DNA from 3 places in the Nonomuraea ferruginea genome. Region 3 is predicted to be linked to each of the others. Evidence: riboswitches for the same ligand, from Rfam matches in the RefSeq annotation. Region 3 holds a riboswitch; each other region holds the start of a gene.
What was found. A riboswitch is a leader RNA that binds a small molecule or an ion and turns the genes downstream of it on or off. The one in region 3 is predicted to bind cyclic di-AMP.

Region 1 (4,642 bases), on a different contig from region 3:
GCCATCGTGGACCACGGCAGCGGCATGGCGCTCGGCGCCCTGGGCGGGTCCAAGGACCTGGACCTCCAGGTCGCGGCGGCCGGCAACACCGAGGTCGTCAAGGCGAAGCTCCGGACGATGGACTCGCTCGGGCTCAACGACGCCATCGAGGACATCCTCATCACGCTCGGCGGCCAGTACCACATCATCCGGCCGATCTCCGGGCGCGGCGGCAAGGGCCTGTTCCTCTACCTGGCCCTGGACCGCGGCCGGGCCAACCTCGCCCTGGCCAGGCACCATCTCAAGGGCATCGAGGAGAAGCTGGAGGTCTGACCCCTCCCCCGAGAACCCGGCGGCACGCGTCCGGGCGCGGCGAGCGCGTGCCGCCGCCGGGGCGCATCTCGCGAGCGGCAGCCTCCCGGCGCTTCGCGAGGTGCGCCCCTTCCACCTGTCCCGGGATCAGCGGGCCGGGCCCGCGTGACCGGCGGTGAGCTTGGTGACGGCCTCGACGAGTTCCGGCCAGAGTGCCCGCGGGAGGTCGTGCCCCATGCCGGGGAAGACCTTGAGCTCGGCGCCCGGGATGGCCGCCGCCGTGGCCTGCCCGCCGGAGAGCGGGACGAGCTGGTCGTCGGCTCCGTGGATGACCAGCGCCGGGACGTTGAGCCGGGTGAGGGCCTCGGTCCTGTCGGGCGACGCCATGATGGCGGCGAGCTGCCGGGCGAACCCCGCCGGGTCGTGGCCGCGGTCGAACGCCTGCCCGGCCAGCCGCTGGACACGCTCGCGGTCGAGCTCGTACCCCGGGGAGCCGATGACCGACCAGGTCGCCAGCGCCTGGGTCATGGCCTCCTCCCGGGTGGTCACCGGCTTGGCGAACAGGACCGACCGGGCGCTCTCGCTCGGCGGGGCGACCGCGCCACCGGGGGTCGACATGATCGAGATGAGGGTGAGCACCCGCTCGGGGTGCCGGATGGCGAGCGACTGGGCGATCATGCCGCCCATCGAGGCGCCCATCACGTGCGCGGCCGGCCAGCCGAGGGCGTCCATCAGCCCGGCGGTGTCCGCGGCCATGTCGTCCAGCAGGTAGGGCGCCGGCTTGCCCGGTGCGGGCGCGCCCGCCTCGTGGAGGTGGGTGGACATCCCGGCGTCGCGGTTGTCGAACCTGACGACATGGTGCCCCTGCTCGGCGAGCTGCTCGCACAGCTCGTCGTCCCAGTGAATGAGCTGGGCGCCCAGCCCCATGATCAGCAGGAGCGGGCGCCCGTCGGGAGAGCCGAAGCTTTCGTACGCGATGTCGATTCCATGAGCCGATGCGGTCGAGGTCACGGCTCTAGAATGACATTCTAATCGTGGTGACGCAAAGGTCAGCGGCGCACGAGCTTGCGGATGCGCTCGCGGCCCAGCACCAGGCCGCCGCCGACGAGGATCACGCCGCCGGCCACGGCGGCACCCGCAACGTTGCTCCGCTCGGTGGCCGCGGCCGCCTCGGCGCCCCCGGCGGCGGGCTGCGGCTCGGCCGGGGCCTTCACGAGGTTCACCGGGTCGGCCTTCACGGGGCTGGTCTTCACGGGCTCGGCCTTGTCGCTGCCGGACTGGCCCGCGACGGCCTTCTCCTCGTCCTTCTTGTCCGCCTTGTCCCCTGCCAGGACCGGCGGGGCGGCCGGGTTGCGGTCCATGCGCTTGTAGGCGCCCTCGGAGAAGGCGACCGGGTGGTTCTTCAGGCCCAGGCCGTCGCCCCACTTGGTGATGACGTACTCGACCTCGATGTGGCCCTTGCCGCCGTTGCCGTCCACCATGAGCGTGCGCGGGTTGAACTTCCCGCCGGTCAGGTCGGCGAAGGTCTTGCCGTCCAGGTCGAGCATGATGCCCTTGCTGGACGGGACGCCCGGGCCGCGGTCGCCGACGAAGAACGGCGCCTTCTTGCCCTTGTAGATGACGTAGCCCTCGGTCAGCAGCGGCCAGCTGGGGCTGGCGGCCATGCCTTTCTGCATGGGCTTGCCGCTGGCCGGCAGGCCGGTGTCACCCGCGCGGCCGGAGCCGTCGTCCCAGAAGTAGGAGGCCGTGGTCTCGCCCTGGAGCAGGACCTTCTCCGTGCCCTTGTCGGTGTCGGCGTGAGCGGCGGCGCCGGAGCCGAGCGCCAGCGTGCCGGCGGCGGCGACGATCGCGGCGATGGAACGCATGCTGAAACGAGCAGACATGAAAAACAGAAGTCCTTTGTGAGGCAACAGCAAAGATGCGCTCGCGGAACGACGTAGCCGGGCATCAAGCCGTACGGACGCTACGGTGGGAGCGCGAAAGGAAGATCAGGAAATGGTGCCGCTCAATCGGCGGCCGATGACATCCCGCGGTAGGGGGGACGGGCGCGGTGATTCATCACAGGAAAACGTCCTCTCCATCTCGCCTACCGGGTTAGCTGACGGGTTCGGACGTGGAGATGCCCTACCGGCCGCATGGGCCGGATTCACCCCAGAAGGTGGGTCCCCGGTTCCCGCGGGGGAGCGGGATTCGGCGCCAGGCAGCCGCCTCTTCCTGGTGAAGAGCCAAGGTCACTGCCTGGTAACGCCGACCAATCTAGCGAGCAAATCGGACAAACGCAAAGGTAAGCCCATGATTCGGGCGAAGATCTACCTAGAAAAAGGGGGTACGGCATGCCGTACCCCCTTTTACACCCAGATTCAGCCGCCGCTCTTGCGCCTGAAGGACCGCTTGCCGGCAGCCGGGCCGTGGGCTCCGTGGATCTTGGAATGGTCGGCGCCCCTACCACTGCCGCCAGATCCCGCCTGCTGGCCGCGCTTGCGCTCCAGTGCCTCACGGAACTTGCGCTTCATCTCGTCCTCGGGAGTCTCGTCGACTTCCGGCTCCGGGGTTTCCGCCATGAGGGCCTCCTGATGTGCGTACAGCCTCCAGCTTCGCACGCAGGCCTTGACAGCGCATAACCGGGATCATCGGCGGGACGCGCGCCGGCGACTTGGTGTTGCCTTGACCCGATCGAGGAAACACCACGGACATGCAGCTCTACCCCCCGGAGCCGCGGCGGTGAGCCCGCTCGCGTTCCTCGGCCGGGATCTCGCGATCGATCTCGGCACGGCCACCACCCAGATCTACGCCCCCGGCCTGGGCGTCGTGCTCAACGAGCCGTCGATGGCGGCGGCCTGCGCGGCCACGGGCCGCACGCTCTTCGGCGCGGACGCGTACGCGGCGTGCTCGCCCTCCAGCGGGGCGGGCATGCGGGCGGTACGGCACGACGACGGGATCGCCCGCTGGCCGGTGCGCGAGGGCGGCGAGCTCGCCGGGCGGCTGGTCAAGCACTTCCTGAGCAAGGTGCACGGGCACCCGTACGCCCGGCCGCGGCTGGTGATGGCGCTGCCCGACGGCGCCCCGCCCATCCTGAGCTCGGCCGTGCGCGACCTGGCCTACGAGGCGGACGCCAGGCGGGTGTACCTCGTGGAGCACGCCGTCGCGGTGGCGCTCGGCGCCGGGCTGCCGGTGACGGAGCCGGCCGGGCGCATGATCGTCGACATCGGCCCTCACCTGACCAGGATCGCGATCCTCGCCTGCGGCGCCGTCGTCGCCGCGGGGACCGTCCACGCCGGCGGCGACGCCGTGAACGCGGCGATCGCCACCCTGGTCGCCCGTGAGCACGGGCTGCTGGTCGGCGAGGCGGAGGCGGAGGCGGCCAAGCTCCGCGCGGGCCCGTCCTGGAAGCCGCTGGACCGGCACGTGATCGTCCGCGGCCTCGACCCGGAGTCGCGGCGCGAGCGGGTGGCGTGGCTGCCCGTCCAGCAGTTGTACGAGGTCACCCGGGCGCCGGCCGACGCCATCGCCCGCGCGGCGGCGACGGCCCTGGAGCGCTGCCCCGCCGAGCTCGCCGCCGACGTCGCCGCGCACGGGGCGGTGCTGACCGGCGGCGGCGCGCTGCTGCGCGGCCTGGCCAGACGCCTGCGCGCCGCCATGGGCGTGCCGGTGCGGCGCGCGGACCGGCCCGTCGAGTCGATGGCACTCGGCCTCGGCCGCTACGCCGACCGCCTGGGCGCCATCGGCCCCCGGCCCCCGCTGTGACAACCCTTACAGCGGGGTCGAACAGGTGCCGTGCGCGATGTAGGCGAGCCCGTCGAAGGCGGCGCCGAGCACGGCCGGGGTGAAGGTCAGCTTGTACGAGAAGCGCCCGGCCGTGGCGCCGTAACCGCGCACGTACTGCTGCTCGCCCAGCCACCGGGTCACCGCCTCGGGCCTGGGCCCGAGGCGCAGGTCGACGACGTGATCGCGGGGGCAGGCGGCAGCCAGCAGGGATTCGGCCACGTCGGGCCTGCCGGCGGCGGGCACCCGGTGGCGCACCGGCGGCCGCCGCACGTCGGGCCTGCCGAACCGGAGCCGCCTGGCCCGGAACTCACCCTGTCCGAACAGCAGGCCGAGCGCGTAGTAACCGGCGCCGTGACGCTGACGCAGATGATCTCCCATGACCGGAGCACCGAGGCGCGCGTAGTGGCCGGCGGCCACGTGACCGTTGTGGGCCCAGACGGCGACCTTCGCCGCCGGGTCCTCCAGCAGCCGGTCGACGTTGTCGGCCATGAACTGGTCGCGGGCCGCCCCGGCGGTGCGCGCCCCGTCGGCGTCGCGCATCGGCCGCGTGACCAGTGTCGCGAACTGCCGCACGGTCCTGGCGTGC
Region 2 (4,642 bases), on a different contig from region 3:
GGGCTGCTCGTGATCACCGCGGTCCTGGTGATCCGTCATCCCCTCTTCGGGCTCTTCACCCCCGCCGCCTACATCTACTCCTTCACGGTCCTGCGCTGGCCGTGGCGACTGCTGGGGGTGGCCGCCACCGCGGTCCTGGCCGGTACGGCGCAGGCGTCCAACATCCCCACGACCGACGTCCTCGGCCTGACGCTGGCCGTGATCGTCATCCCTTCAACATCGCCATGATGTGCGCCTGCGCCTGGGGCCTGTGGCTCGCCGAGAAGGAGGAGGAGCGGCGCGAGCAGACCCTCGGAGAGCTGAGCCGGACGAACCGGCTGCTGGAGGCGTCGCTCGCCGAGAACGCCGGCCTGCACGCCCAGCTGCTCGCCCAGGCCAGGGAGGCGGGCGTGCTCGACGAGCGCCGGCGGATGGCCCGCGAGATCCATGACACCCTGGCGCAGGGGCTCACCGGCATCATCGCGCAGCTCCAGGCGGCCGAGCAGATGCACGAGGTCCCGGCGCCGTGGCGCCGGCCCTTCGACGCCGTCAAGAACCTGGCGAGGGAGAGCCTGGCCGAGGCGCGGCGCTCGGTCGACGCGCTCCGGCCCGAGCCGCTGCGGACCGCGCGCCTGAGCGACGCCCTCGCCGACGTCGCCGGCCGGTGGTCGAGGCTGCACGGGCTCGCCGTTCACGTCACGACGACCGGCACGGCGCTGCCGATGACACCGGAGGCCGAGTTCGCGCTGCTGCGCACGGCCCAGGAGGCACTGGCCAACGTGGCCAAGCACGCGCACGCGACCAGGGTCGGCGTGACCCTGTCCTACCTGGACCACGAGGTCGCGCTGGACGTACGTGACGACGGCAGGGGCTTCGACCCCGCGGGTCTCGACACGGACGACGGGTCACCGCCGCCCCGCTGCGGCGGATTCGGCCTGACCATCATGCGTCAGCGCGTCGAAGGACTGTCCGGCACGCTGCGGATCGAGTCCGAGCCCGGAGCCGGCACCGGGATCTCGGCCTGCGTCCCCACCCTGCCGGCCGGGAGCCACGCATGACCGATCACACGGCCACGATCCGGTTGTTGATCGCGGACGACCATCCCGTCGTCAGGGACGGGCTGAGCAGCATGTTCGCCTCCGCGCCGGGATTCGAGGTGCTGGGCGAAGCGGCGGACGGCGCCACGGCCGTACGGCTCGCCCAGGCGCTCCGGCCCGACGTGATCCTGATGGACCTGCGCATGCCGGGCATGGACGGGTTGACCGCGATCAACGAGCTGACCAGGCTGGGCGTCACCGCGCGCGTGCTGGTCCTGACGACCTACGACACCGACACCCATGTCCTCCCGGCGATCGAGGCGGGGGCGACCGGCTACCTGCTCAAGGACTCTCCCCGGGAGGAGTTGCTGCGAGGCGCGCGGGCCGCCGCCAAGGGAGAGAGCGTGCTGTCCCCCTCGGTGGCGGCACGGCTGATGAACCGGGTCAGGACCCCCGCGCCGCAACTCCTCAGCCGTCGTGAGCTCGAGGTCCTCGAACTCGTGGCGGCCGGGAACACCAACCGTGAGGCGGCCGCCCGGTTGTTCATCACCGAGGCCACGGTCAAGAGTCACCTCCTGAACATCTACGCCAAGCTGGGCGTGGGGGACCGCGCCGCCGCCGTCACCGAGGCGTTCAACCGAGGGCTGCTCGTCCCGCGATGACGCTGGAGATCCCCTTCTCAGTGCATCGAGATGTGCACGTGGTCGAAGTGGTTCTCGGTGATGCTGCCCCGGTCGGACATGCCGCTCCAGCCCGAGCCGTGGTTGATCCGCTGCTTCCAGATCACGTACTTCACGCCGAGCTTGCCGCGGTTCTGCACGGCCCATTCGGCGATGCGGTCGCCGAGGGCCGTGTTGGTCCCCGACGGCATCGAGCCGCCGCTGCTCATCATGAAGTCGCAGGCCCGGCCCAGCGGATGCTCGCCGCTCGACCCGGAGCGGAAGCAGCCCACGCTGAACGGCAGGGCGAAGTTCTTCGCGATCTCGGTCTTCATCAGCCGGGTGCGGGGCGTGATGTTGTCGGCGCCCGACGGGAGCTGCGGCGCCCAGGTGCCGTCGGAACGGCGGCCGGTGGCGATCGGCACCAGATCTTCCAGCTTCTTCTCGATGTCCTTGATGACGCCCTCGGCCTCCTCGCGCTGGCCGGCCACCTCGGCGGCGTCGGACTCGATCTCCTTGGTCAGCGCCGTGGCCTCGTCGGCCGCCTTCTTCGTCTCGTCGCGGGCCTCGGCCACCTTGTCGACCAGCGCCTGCTGCTCGGCCGTGAGCTGCGCCAGCAGGGCGGCGTTGCGGCCGTCGGGCAACTGGATCAGGCTCGGCAGCTGCATGCCACCGCTCTGGTACTGCAGCAGGGCCAGCTCGGCGACCCGGTCCTCGGCGGAGCTCAGGGTCTGCTCGGCGGTGGCCAGCCGTTTGCCGGCCTCCTCCGCCGCCTTGCGGGCCTCGGCCAGCTCGACGCGCTTGAGGTTGTAGCGCTCGATCAGCTTGTCGACCTTGGCGTTGAGCTGCTTCAGCTCCTTGCGGAGCTGCTGCTCGCCGGGCTTGGGGTCCGCCGCCGCGGACGTGGTCAGGGCCGGGGCGAAAAGCACCGCCGCGGCGGTGACGAAACCGATGGCAAGATGCGCGGGGGACGCTGCCGCCACGTGATGGGTCCTCTCCCTCTGCCGGCCGGGTTAGCTGACGGGTTCGGGTACGGGAGCGCTCCCTACCACCGAAGTGGATTCACCCCAAGTGCAATTGGGTCCCCGGCTCCTGGGCAACTCGCCCAGGATTAGGCATGTTCACACGGCGCTTTACGGTCGTGCTGGAAGGGATAGTAGTGGTAGATCACAAGTAATGCGAGTCAAACGGAAATCTCTTAGTGATCTACCTGTGATCGAAGCGTGCGTGCGGCCTCTTCCGGGAGCACGTCGTTGACGAACGCGCCCATGGCCGACTCGGATCCTGCCAGATACTTCAGCTTGCCCGGGGCCCGCCTGATGGAGAACAGCTCCAGGTGCAGGTAGCCCAGCTCGCGGTCCTGCCGGACCGGCGCCTGGTGCCAGGCCGAGATGTACGGCATCGGCACCCCGAACAGCCCGTCCAGCGCGCGCAGCACCGAGGTGTAGAGCGGGGCGAACGCGGACCGCTCGGCCTCCGACAGCGCCGCCAGGTCGGGCACCTGCCGGTGCGGGTAGAGGTGCACCTCGAACGGCCAGCGCGCGGCCGCCGGCACGAACGCCGTCCACAGCTCGTTGGCCGCCACCACCCGGAGCCCGGCCTCCCGCTCGGCGGCCAGCACGTCCGCGTACAGGTTGCGGCCCTGTCGCCGCTCCGCGTACCGCCGGGCCGCCCCGAGCTGCAGCTTGGTGCGCGGTGTCACGTACGGGTACGCATAGATCTGCCCATGGGGGTGGAAGAGCGTGATGCCGATCTCCTCGCCCCGGTTCTCGAAGCAGAAGACCTGCTCGACGCCCTCCAGCGCGGACAGCTCGGCCGTACGGTCGGCCCAGGCCTCCATGACCAGCTCCACCCGGTCGTCGGAGAGCTGGGAGAAGGACGAGTCGTGCGTCGAGGTGAAGCACACCACCTCGCACCGCCCCATGCCCGGCCGGACCTCGCTCAGCCCCCCGACATCCTGATAAGTCCCGAGATTGCCGGAGAAGGAGGGGAAGCGGTTCTCGAACACGACCACGTCGTAGTCGTACGCCGGGATCTCCGACGCCCGCGCGTCGGACGACGGGCACAACGGGCACTCGTCGGGCGGCGGCAGGAACGTCCGGGTCTGCCGGTGGCCCGCCATCGCGATCCACTCCTCGGTCAGCGGGTCGTAGCGCAGCTCCGACGCCACCGGCCGCGGGTCCAGCGGCCGCCGGTCGATCGCGCTGCGGTCCGCGCCGTCGCTCCGGTCGAAGTAGATGAGCTCCCGGCCGTCGGCCAGCTCGGTGATGGTGCGCTTCACGCCGCCCCCTCTGCGATGATCAACTCTCCGGCCCTGTCGGCCAGCTCCCTGCGTGCCTCCTCGGGCAGCCCCGCGTCGCTGATGACCACGTCGGCCTCCGTCAGCTCGGCGATGGTGCTGATGCCGACCGTGTTCCACTTGGTGTGGTCGGCCGGCACCACGAGCCGGTGCGCGGCGCTGACCAGCTCACGGTCGGTCTCGGACTCCAGCAGGTTGGGAGTGGTGAACCCGGCGCGCAGGCTCATCCCGTGCACCCCGAGGAAGAGCGTGTCGACGTGCAGGCGGCGGATCGCGGCCACCGCGACCGGGCCGACGAGCGCGTCGGAGGGGGTGCGCACGCCGCCGGTGAGCACGACCGTGCGGTCGGCGCGGGCGTTGCGGTGGAAGACGTCGGCCACCGGGATCGAGTTGGTGATCACGGTGAGCTCGGGCACGCCGATCAGATGGTGGGCCAGCGCCCAGGTGGTGGTGCCGGCGGACAGGGCGACCGCGGTGCCTGGGCGCACGAGCTGGGCGGCGCGGCGCGCGATGGCCTCCTTCTCCTGCTGCTGCCTGGCCGACTTGGCGGTGAAGCCGGGCTCCTCGGTGGAGCCGGGGCCGACCGCGGTGGCGCCGCCGTGGACCTTCTCCAGCAGCCCCCGGTCGGCGAGCACCTCCAGGTCCCGTCGGATGGTCATGTCGGAGAC
Region 3 (4,642 bases):
CGTGCCCGCCGGCACCCGGACGCCGCCCAGCTCGGCGTCCTCCAGCGCGACACGGGCCGTGAGCTGGACCGGCGGGTCATACCTGAGCACCTCCTCCACGACCTCCCTGGGCCGCTCGGCCGCCCGCCCCAGCACGCCGTGCCTGACCAGGTTGAGCACGCCGTTGGCGATGAGGTTGACGGTCGTCTCGTGACCGGCCACCAGCAGCAGCACGCACGTGGCCAGCAGCTCGCGCTCGGTCAGCTCCTCGACCTGGACGAGCGCGCTGAGCAGGTCGTCGGCCGGCCGCTCCCGCCGCAGCGCGATGAGACCCTGGAAGTAGTCGTGGAACTCGCGCCGGTGGCGTTGTGAGCGCTCGGTCAGCTCGTCGGTGACGATCGGGTCGAGGCTGCGCGCCATGGTCTCGCTCCAGCCGCGGAAGCGCTCGTGGTCCGCCGCCGGCACGCCCAGCATCTCGCTGATCACCATGACGGGCAGCGGGTAGGCGAAGTCGCGGACCAGATCGGCCTCGTCGGGCAGCGCGGCGATCAGGTCCGCGGTGATCGTCTCGATCCGCGGGCGCAGCCGCCGCACCATGCCGGGCGTGAAGGCCTTGCTGACGAGTCCGCGCATCCGGGTGTGGTCAGGCGGGTCCATCATGAGGAACGAACGGACCGGTTCGTCCGGCCCGGCGGGCGCGGGGGTGGGGCCGTGACCGAAACGCGGGTCGCGCAACAGGGCCGAGCAGAGCTCGTGGGAGGTGGCGACGAGCAGCCCGCCGCGCGTCCGGAAGAGCGGCCCGCTCTCGCGCAGCTTCCGGTATCGGGAATACGGCTCGCGCAGGAACGCATAATCGTACGGATCGAAACCCAGCATGTCGCTGGGGCTCAGCGTGGACGGCGGCGCGCTGTCAGAGTCCTTGTGATCGATCATTGCGCTTGGAAATGTGCCGACATACGCCGAGTACTTCACGTAGGACGGATCATGTCAATGGCTATGGTCAAGTAGGGCAGATCTTACGCTTGACGGCCTTTGCCGGATGCGTTTACGTAGTCGGGGCGAGCAGCCTTTCGCTCGTGCCAGGACGTCACCGAGTAGTGCTGTTGGGGGGGAGGGCTCCCGATGGATGTGCTCAGTGAAAATGTTGAACTGAGCCATGCAGATCTGGCGTTGCTGGCGGAGCTGGCCAAGGGCGTCACAGTAGACCGAGTGGGGAGGCGCCTTGATTGCAGCGGCCGCACGGTGCGCCGAAGACTGAGGGGCATCTGCGACCGGATCGGGGTGGCCACGGCCATCGAAGCCGTGGCCTGGGCCGCGCGCCGCCAGCTGATCTAGCCGTCAGTCGGCGATGCGCACCGCTCCGGCGTAGGGGCGCCGGTCGAGTGAGGCGATGCGTACGACGTCGCCCGTGCGCGGCGCGTGCACCATCATGCCGCCGCCGAGGTAGATGCCCACGTGGTGCAGGTCGCTGTAGAAGAAGACCAGGTCGCCGGGGCGCAGCTCCTCGCGCGCGATGTGCCTGCCCGCGGTCCACTGGTCGCCGGTGTAGTGCGGCAGCGAGATGCCGACGCGCTGGTAGGCGGCCATGACCAGCCCCGAGCAGTCGTAGCCGTTGGGGCCTTCCGCGCCCCAGACGTACGGCTTGAGCTGCTGGGTGAGGGCCCAGCGGGCGGCCTGGGCCGCCTTGCCGTCGCCGGGGATGGGCAGGGTCACCTTGACGGCCCTGGTGCCGGGGCGGCCGGCCTCGCCGAGCGCGCGCTGGAACAACCGGCTCTCGACCTTGGTGACGAGCTTGGAGATCCGGTCGCGCTTGGCGCCGAGGTCCTTGACGATCTTGTTGACCTCGTCGATGCGGGTCTGGGCGCCGGTCCTGGCCCGCTCGGCCGCGTCCATCGCCTTGGTCAGCTTGAGGACCTCCTCGCTCTGCTGCTGTCGCAGGGCGTAGGTGGTGGCCGCGCGGTCGAGGTAGCTCTCGGGGTCGCCGCCGGTGGTGAAGGCGAGCACCCGGCTGAGGCCGCCCGACATGTATTCGGCCTCGACCAGCTGCGACGCCCTGGTCTTCTTCGTGGCCAGGTCGGCCTCGCTGGCGGCGAGCCTCTTCTTGGCGTTCTCCACGGCCTTCTTGGCCGTCTTGAGCTTCTCGCGCTGCCCGTTGTACTGCTCGGTGAGGGTCTCGATCTCCAGGTGCATCTCCTCGACCTGCTCGGAGAGCTCCTTGAGCGAGGGCTTGGGGTCGGCGGCGACGGTCCCCGCGGGAGCGGCGACGAGCAGCGCGGCGAGGGTGGCGCCCACGATGCCCAGCCTGCGGCCGTAGCCGGCCCGTTCCGGAGGGCGGGCGCGCTCGCCCGCGGAACTCCCCCTGCGGTCGCGCGTGCGCTTCACCAATCGAGCTCCTTCCGTAGCGCGCCGACCGGGCTAGCTGACGGGTTCGGGCTCGGACCGGCCCTACCGAGCGAGGTGCTCGGACTCACCCCTGGTGGCGCCGCTCGAACGCCGCCGGCGGGTCCCCGGCTCCCCTTGCGGGGATTGGGCGCGTCTCCGCGCCACATGCGCGGGGACATCGACGCTGGACACTAATGCACCGAGGGTTCCTGCTCAACCGGAACTACAGACTCTGTAGAGATTTCACAACCGGGGGGTCACAAGGTGGTCTCGTAAAGCCCGGTATGGCAAAGACTTCATGTCCTCTTTGTGCCTGCTTGGACCAGGCATGGAACGGTAGGAAACCTCCAACGCCACAGGTGCTCGTACAGCCACGAGACGTTACAAGATGGGCGCAAGTCCGGGGTTAGGGGTGAGCCGTAATCACAAACTGTAGGCTGGAGGGTCATGGAGCAGGTCGCCGAACGTCCCCTTCCCGACACGCAGGTCCTGGTCCGGCGTGCCCGGACGCCGGACGTCAAGGCCATCAAATTCCTGGTCGACACCTATGGAGGCCCCGGCCCCCGGCTGCTGGAGAAGGCCACGGTCACCCTGTACGAGGACGTGCAGGAGTTCTGGGTCGCCGAGCGCGACGGCAAGGTCGTCGGCTGCGGGGCGCTGCACGTCCTCTGGGAGGACCTGGCGGAGATCCGCACCGTGGCGGTCCACCCGGAGGCGCGCGGGCTGGCCATCGGCCACCGCATCGTCACGGCCCTCATCGACACGGCCAAAGAACTCGGCCTGCAGCGTGTTTTCTGCCTCACATTCGAGGTCGACTTCTTCGCGAGACACGGATTCCGGGTGATCAAAGGCACCCCGGTCTCGCCCGAGGTCTACGCCGAACTCCTGGCCTCGTACGACGAGGGCGTGGCCGAGTTCCTGGACCTGGAACACGTCAAGCCCAACACCCTGGGGAACACACGGATGTTGCTCCACCTGACCTCGGGTGATGCGGATCTTGACTGACAGAAAAGGTGATTGTTGATACCCATGTCGATACGTTGTCCAGGACAGGCATGTGCCCTGACACGTGCCACATGCGCACGCGAAGCGAGGTGACACGGTGAGCACCGGACAGCCGCCGTATCCGCAGGATGAATCCAGCGAGAATCATCCGGGATACGGGCACAACCCGGGACACCCCCATGGGGAGGATCCCGACGCGACGGTCGTGGGCTACAGGGCCGACGACCCCTACGGCCAGGGCCAGTACGGCCAGCAGCCCCCGTACGGGCAGCAGCAGCAGTACGGTCAGCCGGGTCAGCAGGGCTACGGCCAGCAGGGCGCGTCCCAGCCGGGCTACGGCCAGCCCCAGTACGGCCAGCAGCCCGACTACGGCCAGCAGGGTTACGGTCAGCAGCCTCAGTACGGTCAGCAGGCTCCCTCGCAACCCGACTACGGCCAGCCCCAGTACGGCCAGCAGGCCCCTTCCCAGCCTGACTACGGCCAGCAGCCCCAGTACGGCCAGCAGGCTCCCTCGCAACCCGACTACGGTCAGCAGCCCCAGTACGGTCAGCAGCAGTACGGCCAGCCCGGCTACGGCCAGCAGCCCTCCTCGGGTCAGCAGGGCTACGGCCAGCAGCCCTCCTCGGGTCAGCAGGCTTACGGTCAGCAGGGCTACGGTCAGCAGGCCCCCTCCCAGCCCGGTTACGGCCAGCAGCCCGATTCCCAGTCCGGCTACGGTCAGCAGGCCTACGGCCAGCAGGGTTACGGTCAGCAGCCGCAGTCAGGGCAGCAGTACGGCCAGCCCGGCTACGGTCAGCAGGCGCAGTATGGCCAGCAGCAGTACGGCCAGCCCGGCTACGGTCAGCAGCCCCAGTACGGCCAGCAGTACGGTCAGCCCGCCTACGGGCAGCCGGGCTACGGCCAGCCGGTCGGCGTGCAGCCTCCGGGTGCCCCCGCGCCGCTGGCGGAGTGGTGGCAGCGGCTGGTGGCCCGTCTCATCGACGGCTGCATCTTCGGCGTCGTCTATTTCCTCATCTCCCTGGTGCTGGGCATCTTCTTCGTGGCCAGCTACAACTCGGTGACGGGTGTCACGACGGGCTTCTTCAGCTCGTTCCTGATCGGTCTCATCCAGTGGATCCTGCTGGTCGGCCTCTACGTCGCCTACGACTACTTCATGACCAAGATGAACGGTCAGACGGTCGGCAAGATGGTGATGGGGATCAAGGTCGTCCCCGTGGGCGGCGCCATGCCGCCCGGCGGCCTGCCGGGCAACATGGCCCTGAAGCGGGCCGGCGGC

Region 1: another riboswitch for cyclic di-AMP. It lies ahead of ABD999_RS21985 (hypothetical protein); the one in region 3 lies ahead of ABD999_RS09580 (C40 family peptidase).
Region 2: another riboswitch for cyclic di-AMP. It lies ahead of ABD999_RS38470 (coiled-coil domain-containing protein); the one in region 3 lies ahead of ABD999_RS09580 (C40 family peptidase).

Annotation. Positions count from the first base shown of each region.
Region 1 covers NZ_BAABFD010000011.1:235,796-240,437, reverse strand. The annotation lists gene ABD999_RS21995 (hypothetical protein) at 1-312, shown strand, start outside; gene ABD999_RS21990 (alpha/beta fold hydrolase) at 439-1,302, opposite strand; gene ABD999_RS21985 (hypothetical protein) at 1,341-2,174, opposite strand; cyclic di-AMP (ydaO/yuaA leader) riboswitch at 2,360-2,497, opposite strand; gene ABD999_RS21980 (DUF5302 domain-containing protein) at 2,652-2,852, opposite strand; gene ABD999_RS21975 (rod shape-determining protein) at 3,013-4,035, shown strand; gene ABD999_RS21970 (erythromycin esterase family protein) at 4,042-4,642, opposite strand, start outside.
Region 2 covers NZ_BAABFD010000027.1:93,985-98,626, forward strand. The annotation lists gene ABD999_RS38455 (hypothetical protein) at 1-228, shown strand, start outside; gene ABD999_RS38460 (sensor histidine kinase) at 225-1,037, shown strand; gene ABD999_RS38465 (response regulator transcription factor) at 1,034-1,678, shown strand; gene ABD999_RS38470 (coiled-coil domain-containing protein) at 1,696-2,658, opposite strand; cyclic di-AMP (ydaO/yuaA leader) riboswitch at 2,664-2,803, opposite strand; gene galT (galactose-1-phosphate uridylyltransferase) at 2,874-3,956, opposite strand; gene ABD999_RS38480 (DeoR/GlpR family DNA-binding transcription regulator) at 3,953-4,642, opposite strand, start outside.
Region 3 covers NZ_BAABFD010000004.1:156,701-161,342, forward strand. The annotation lists gene ABD999_RS09570 (cytochrome P450) at 1-912, opposite strand, end outside; gene ABD999_RS09575 (LuxR C-terminal-related transcriptional regulator) at 1,102-1,314, shown strand; gene ABD999_RS09580 (C40 family peptidase) at 1,318-2,361, opposite strand; cyclic di-AMP (ydaO/yuaA leader) riboswitch at 2,368-2,522, opposite strand; gene ABD999_RS09585 (amino-acid N-acetyltransferase) at 2,809-3,366, shown strand; gene ABD999_RS09590 (RDD family protein) at 3,464-4,642, shown strand, end outside.